Regions from separate parts of the Alsobacter sp. genome, predicted to be linked through region 1. Evidence: predicted binding sites of a transcription regulator. Region 1 holds the regulator's gene; each other region holds the start of a gene.
What was found. Region 1 encodes LexA, which represses DNA repair genes until DNA is damaged. Its sites were predicted from a motif close to TGTTCNNNNTGTGTTCNG; they were not measured.
Positions count from the first base shown of each region.

Region 2: AC5JCN_RS19695 (ATP-dependent helicase) is a predicted target of LexA. The motif match lies at 1,524-1,541, and genes of this name have one in related genera.
Region 3: AC5JCN_RS17155 (ImuA family protein) is a predicted target of LexA. The motif match lies at 1,040-1,057, and genes of this name have one in related genera.

Region 1 is NZ_JCACDK010000005.1:48,306-50,567, forward strand. Features, by position in the region: gene AC5JCN_RS05470 (ComEC/Rec2 family competence protein) at 1-614, shown strand, start outside; gene lexA (transcriptional repressor LexA) at 608-1,315, opposite strand; gene AC5JCN_RS05480 (molybdopterin molybdotransferase MoeA) at 1,466-2,262, opposite strand, start outside.
Region 2 is NZ_JCACDK010000018.1:1,015,658-1,017,919, forward strand. Features, by position in the region: gene AC5JCN_RS19695 (ATP-dependent helicase) at 1-1,506, opposite strand, end outside; gene AC5JCN_RS19700 (ABC transporter substrate-binding protein) at 1,901-2,262, shown strand, end outside.
Region 3 is NZ_JCACDK010000018.1:477,220-479,481, reverse strand. Features, by position in the region: gene AC5JCN_RS17160 (Y-family DNA polymerase) at 1-174, opposite strand, end outside; gene AC5JCN_RS17155 (ImuA family protein) at 56-928, opposite strand; gene AC5JCN_RS17150 (GNAT family N-acetyltransferase) at 1,200-1,691, opposite strand; gene AC5JCN_RS17145 (RES family NAD+ phosphorylase) at 1,799-2,262, opposite strand, start outside.

The sequences.
Region 1 (2,262 bases):
CGCCGCGCATGGACCTTGTGGTCCCGCAGGACGCGAGAGCCCTGGCGTTCCGCACCGAGGATGGACGGCTCGCAATTCTCGGCCGGGGGGCGGGCGACTTCGCCGTCACGCAGTGGCTCGCCGCCGATGCCGACGGGCGCTCGCCAGACGACCCGTCGCTCGTGAAGGGCACGTCCTGCGACCCCATCGGCTGCGTCGGACGGCTACTCGGCGGAGGCGCCATCGTGCTCGCGACGGCCCCCGCCGCCTTCGAGGAGGATTGCCGGCGCGCCACGATCCTCGTCACGCCTCTTCGGGCGCCGCCATGGTGCACCCCCGCGCTTCTCATCGACCGAGCCTCGCTGGCCCGCACGGGAGCCGTCTCCATGGCACTCGGCAGCGAAGGGATTGCCGGAGTCAAACTCTCAACAGGTCCGCCGATGTCGTTGCCGGGGCAGGGCTTTGCCGAAGCAGCCGGGACTACAGTGAGCGTCATCGCCGAGACACAGGCTCGACCACCCGGTGTGGAGCGCCCATGGCTGCGTGCCCCGCCACCCGGTGCGGTTCCGCAGGCGAGACCGCCACCGCGGATGCCGCGCACCACCTCTCCGGACGGCGAGGAAGAGGCTCAGTAGCGGCGCAGCAGGCTGACCAGCCGGCCCTGGATGCGCACCCGGTCGGGGCCGAGCACGCGCGTCTCGTAGGCCGGATTGGCGGCTTCCAGCGCGATCGATGAGCCCCGCTTGCGCAGCCTCTTCAGGGTGGCCTCCTCGTCGTCGATCAGTGCGACGACGATGTCCCCGGTGTCGGCGCTGTCCTGCCGGCGGATGACGACAGTGTCGCCGTCATGGATGCCGGCATCGACCATCGAGTCGCCGCGGACCTCGAGTGCGAAATGCTCGCCGGATCCGATCATGTCCGGCGGCAGGCTGATCGTGTGGCTGCGGACCTGCAGGGCCGAGATGGGCGTGCCTGCCGCGATGCGCCCCATGACGGGTATCGCCACGTTCGGGTTTGCGTCGTCACTGCCGCCCGAGACCGGGCGCGGCCGCAGCTTGCCCAGCGTTCCCTCGATGACGTTCGGGCTGAAGCGGCCTCGCGGGGCGCCGGCCGGCACCGCCTGCTCGGGCATGCGCACCACCTCTATGGCGCGGGCCCTGTTGGGCAGGCGGCGGATGAAGCCGCGCTCCTCCAGCGCCATGATCAGCCGGTGAATGCCGGATTTCGAGCGCAGGTCCAGCGCCTCCTTCATCTCGTCGAAGGAGGGCGGAACGCCGTCCTCGCGCAGTCGGTCGTGAATGAAGCGAAGGAGTTCGTGCTGCTTGCGCGTCAACATGCCGGTGCCACCTGCGGAGCGATCGCGCGTTGCGCGACTCAAACAAATCACGAACAAACCATACACGTTCCCCCTGTGTTCGGCAAATCGATCACCTGTTCGCATGGCGAGGCCCAATGTTCCACATGGGATCGCGGCCCCGGACGAGCGCTAAAGGCGCACGATCCTGCAGGCGTCGCCTGCCTTGGCGGCAGTCGCGTGCGGGGCACGAACGAGGAGGGCGTCGGCTGCGCCCAAGACGCTGAGCATCGAGGAGTCCTGCAGCGGAAACGGGAACACGATCGTCGTCCCGTCGGGCGCGCGCTCCGTCCGCGCACGGACGTAGTCCTGCCGCATGTCGTTGGCGGGAACCGCCTCGCCGAGCCTGGCCGGCTCCGACGGATCCCCGCCGGCTTCGGAATCGCCGACGAGAGCGCGCAGCAGGGGGACGAGAAAGAGCCGGGCACAGACGATGGATGAGACGGGGTTTCCCGGGAGCCCGAGGATCACCATCCGACCCAGTCGGCCGAAGATCAGCGGCTTGCCCGGCCGCATCGCGATCCGCCAGAAGCCGAGCGTCATGCCGCGACTGGTGAGCGCGGACTGGACGAGGTCGTGGTCGCCCACGGACGCGCCGCCGAGGGTGACGAGCACGTCGGCGCCTGCAGCCTCGGCCCGGGTTATGCCGTCCTCGAGCGCCTCGAACGTGTCGCCCGCGATCCCGAGGTCGGTCGCCACCCCCCCGGCCGCGGCGGTCATGCCGGCGACGGCATAGGTGTTGGAGGCGACGATCTGGTCGGGTCGCGCCGTCTCCCCGGGGCGGACGAGCTCGTCGCCCGTGGCGAGGATGGCCACGCGAGGGCGGCGACGTGCCTGAATGGTGGGATGGTCCATGGCGGCAGCCAGCGCCACCGTCCGCGGCGTCAGGCGCGTGCCCGCCGGCAGCAGTTCCTGCCCGGAGGCGAAGT
Region 2 (2,262 bases), on a different contig from region 1:
GAGCCGCGCCGCCTCCATCCCGCCGGGCCAACCCGCCTCGCCGCGCGCAAGGCGCAGCACCGTGTCGACGAAGCCCGGCCACGCGGTGCCGACACGCGGCGGCGGGACGAGCCCGGCCAGCGCATCGAAGGGCGACGGCGCCGCTGCGATCGCGTCCAGCACGACCCCGGCGGAGGACGGGCCCACGCCCGGCAGCAATTGCAGAAGGCGGAAACCCGCCACCCTGTCGCGCGGGTTCTCGCAGAAGCGCAGCAGCGCCAGCATGTCCTTCACGTGGGCGGCGTCTAGAAACTTCAGCCCGCCGAACTTGACGAAGGGGATCTGCCGGCGCGTCAGCTCGATCTCCAGCGGTCCGCTGTGGTGCGAGGCGCGGAACAGCACGGCCTGCTGCTTCAGCACCGTGCCGCCCTCGCGCGCCTCGAGGACCTGGGTCGCGACGTAGCGGGCCTGGTCGAGTTCGTCCGGCACGCTGACGACGAGCGGCCTGTCGCCGCCCTCCCGTTCCGTCCAGAGCGCTTTCGAGAAGCCCTCGCGCGCCAGTCCGATGACGGCGTTTGCGGCCTCCAGGACCGGCTTCGTTGAACGGTAGTTTCGCTCCAGCGCGACAACCGTCGCGGGTGGCGTGAAGCTGGCGGGGAAGTCGAGGATGTTGCGGACGGTGGCAGCGCGGAACGAGTAGATCGACTGCGCATCGTCGCCCACCACGGTGAGGCCGCGTCCTTCGGGGGACAGGGCGAGCAGGATGGCCGACTGCAGGCGGTTGGTGTCCTGGTACTCGTCGACGAGGATGTGGTCGAAGCGCGCAGCCATCTCCTCGGACAGTGAGGGTTCGGCGGCCATCTCGGCCCAGTAGAGCAGGAGATCGTCGTAATCGAGTACGTTCTGTTTCTGCTTGGCGTCGACATAGCCTGCGAACAGCGACTTCAGCTCCGTCCCCCAGGTCGCGCACCAGGGGAAGGAGGACTTCAGCACCGGCTCGATGTCCTCCTGCGCGTTCACGCAGCGGGAGTAGATGGCGAGGCACGTCCCCTTCGACGGAAAGCGCGCCTCCTTGCGTCCGAGCCCGAGTTCATGCCGGACGATGTTCATCAGGTCGGCTGAATCTTCCCGGTCGTGGATGGTGAAGGCCGGGTCGAGGCCAATCTGGAGGGCGTGCTCGCGCAGGATCCGGGCACCAATGGCGTGAAAGGTGCCCGCCCACGCCAGGGCCGGGGGGCCCGCGTCACTCACGCCCGCTGCAACGCCCGAGGCGCGGCGCACGATGCGGTCGACCCGTCGCGTCATCTCGGCGGCTGCCCGGCGCGAGAAGGTCATCAGGAGGATCCGATGAGGGTCGGCCCCGCTGACGATCAGATGGGCCACGCGATGCGCCAGCGTGTTGGTCTTGCCGGAGCCGGCCCCCGCAATGACGAGCAGCGGCCCCTGCCCGTGCGCGGCGGCCTGAAGCTGCCTGTCGTTGAGCCCGTCGAGATGTCCAGGCGAATCGAGGGGCAAGGCGGCACTCATGGTGGCGCATCCGACAGTATTCTCGCTTTGTTCGCAACCCCCGGTGGCTTCGCCTGTGCAGGAAGCGTAGGCCGTGCCTCTGGCCCTGCGATCCCCGCAGGGCTGGCTTGTACGTCAGCTTGACAACTCACGCTTGCGGCTAGTGAATTCGAGCCGCTGGCAGCAGGAGCACCCGGTCCCGGGACGCGGCTGCAAGGGGAGCCAGCCATGCCGTTCGTGCCGCATAGCGTTCCCGACCGCCACCCGGCCAATCGCCGGCGGCGCGCGAGGCAACGTGCGCGTCACGGGGCTTGAACTGCCGTCGCATCGCGACGGCCAACCAGGCACAGCCTGGCGGAGGGTTCCGGCGTCCGGCCCGGAGCCTCGCGGTCGGAAGCCGGCGGGAGGGGAGAGCATGCTGTCGAAACTGTCCAGGACGATCCTTGCGGCCGGCGCCGCCGTCGCGCTCGCGGCCGTCGCGGCCGGCCATGCCGCGGCCAAGGAGCTGCGCGTCATGGCCTGGGAGGGCTATGCGGACAAGGACTGGGTCGCCGAGTTCGAGAAGCAGACCGGCGCCAAGGTCAATGTCGTGTTCGTCGGCACGGACGACGAGATCTGGGCCAAGATCAAGGGCAGCGAGGGCAAGGACTTCGACGTCTTCGCCGTCAACACCGCGCAGCTGCAGCGCTACATCGACGCCGGGCTCGCCGTCCCGCACGACATGTCCAAGCTGCCGAACCAGAAGGCGGGTCTGCCGCGCTTCGCCGACCTCTCCAA
Region 3 (2,262 bases), on a different contig from region 1:
GAGGCAGGCGACGCGCAGCGCGCCTGCCACCTTCTCCACCACCACGAGCGGCGCGTCAGCCGGCGCGGCGGACGGCGTCTTCTCCCGCCGGGCGGCGCGGCGCAGCCGGTCGCTGGCGAGGCGGGGAAACCACACCGCCGCCAGGCGCGGCAGGGTCGCGGAGGCATCGCTCATCGGGATCCCACTCCATGATCCAGCGGCCGCCCTCGCCTGCCCCGCCGGTCTGCCGGCAGCGCAGGAGGACGGCCTCGAAGGCCGGGCGGCCCAGCGCGGTCCAGGGCCCGGCGGCCGGGAGGGCGAGGCTGGGCGCGGCTGAGACCAGCCAGCGCGTCGCCCCGCCCCCGGTGGCGCCGTGGCCGCCGCTGCGCAGCACGAGGGCGCTGACGCCGGAGGCCTCGGCGGCGAGCACCAGCCGGCGCATGGCGGTGAGGTCGAGGGCGCGCGGATCGCCCCAGGGCTCCACCAGCACGCCGGCGAGCGCGGCACAGCGCAGCCCCTCCTCGGCGGCGCGCAGCACGGCCCTGGCATCGGGAGCGGCGACGAGCCGCAGGCGCGAGGGATCGAGCCCGAAGCAGGCGAGGCCGGGCCCGTAGGGTTCGCCCGTCTCGCGGGCGGCGATGTCCTGCCGCACCCAGAGCCAGGGCTGTCTTCCTCCCGAGAGCCGGGCCAGGCAGGCGAGGGCGAAGCCGGTCGTTGCCGCCTCGTGGCCGGGTGCGGCCGGATGCAGCTCGTGCAGGCCGCCGCGCGCCAGCCCGCCGCCGAGCGCCGCGTCCGCCGCCTGGTGGCCGAGCGGGACGGGACGGCGTGCGCCCTCCAGCGCCCGCGTGCCGCCATCCGCGCCGATTGCGGCGACGCGCTGGCGCAGGGCTGCGAGGGAACCCTGGCGGGATGGCTGCAAGGCAAGCGGGGACGGCGCGGATGCGGGCATGGCTCCACGGGGTTTCGGGTTCTGAGACCGGGCAAAAGGGCTCCCGTCCGGGCTTCCGCAGGTCATGCGGCTATCCCGGCGAGCCCCTTCACAACGGCGGCGAAGGCGGAATGTTCTGTTTCTGTTCTATTGGATTCCAGAGGCGGGCCGCAGAGTCAACGGGACTCTGACTCGGCCGTGTATTCCCGGCCGCGAGTCGGGCGGCCGCCGCTGCCATCCCGGCGGGTTCCTGCACCCTCGAGATGCATGAGGACGGTAGCCTTCTGTCGCCCTACCCGAGCGTCTTCTGCATGAAGACGAGGTCGAGCCAGCGGTCGAACTTCCAGCCGACCTCCTTCAGCCGGCCGGTCTCGACAAAGCCGAAGCCCTGGTGGAAATGGATCGACGCTGTGTTTCCGGCCTCGATCCCGGCGATCATCACATGCTTTCCGAGGTCTCCTGCAGCTGCGATCAGTGGCTCCATCAGGAGCTTGCCGACACCCTTGCCGTGGTGGTGGCGGTGCACGTAGATCGCGTGCTCAACCGTGTGGGCATAGCCCTCCCAGGGCCGGAAATCTCCGAAAGTGGCATAGCCCAGCACCTCGCCGTCCATGGCCGCCACCAGGAACGGGTAGTGCTTGGCGCGCCGCTCGCGCAGCACGGCGCGGCGGTTCTCGATGTCGGTGGTATGCCAGCTCCAGATCGCCGTCGAGTTCAGCACCGCGTCGTTGTGGATGTCGAGGATGCCCGGCAGGTCGGCCTCGGTGGCGTCGCGGATATGGATCAGGGAGGCGAAGGTCATGGCGGCGTCCCGACGGGGTGACGCGGGCAGGATGCCCGGGCGTCGCGGGGTGCGCAATGTTCCGTTGCCGCTGGGCCTTGTCCCCTTCGTCAGGAGAGGCGGCCCTCGTCGTCGATCAGGGTGAGGCGGGTGGGCGTGGCATCCCCCCAGCGCCACAGGACCAGGTTGAGGTCTGCGTCCGTCGAGCCCGGCGCGAAGCTGCGCGCGAGCAGCGCGTTGAAGCCGCGCTCGAGCAACCGGCGCGCGAGGGCCTGGGCCGGCGCGATGCCGGCCGCTTTCATGCGGTCGCGCCAGGACGCGTCAGTTATGTCCTCCGGATCGAGCCCCTGCTCCTGAAGCGCGGCCTCGTCCCGGGTGTCGAAAATGCCGTCGATGTCGGCCTCGTAGGATACGAGGGTCGTGGGCTGGAGTGTGCCGGCCTGGTTGGCCTCGCGCAGCGCCGTCAGGACGGAGAGCGAGCAGTACAGTGCGGGGGTTCCGATCGGGTTGAAGCGGCCGCCATAGAGCGAAGCGCCCTTGCCTGAGAGCGGCTCACGGGCATAGACGGGGTTCA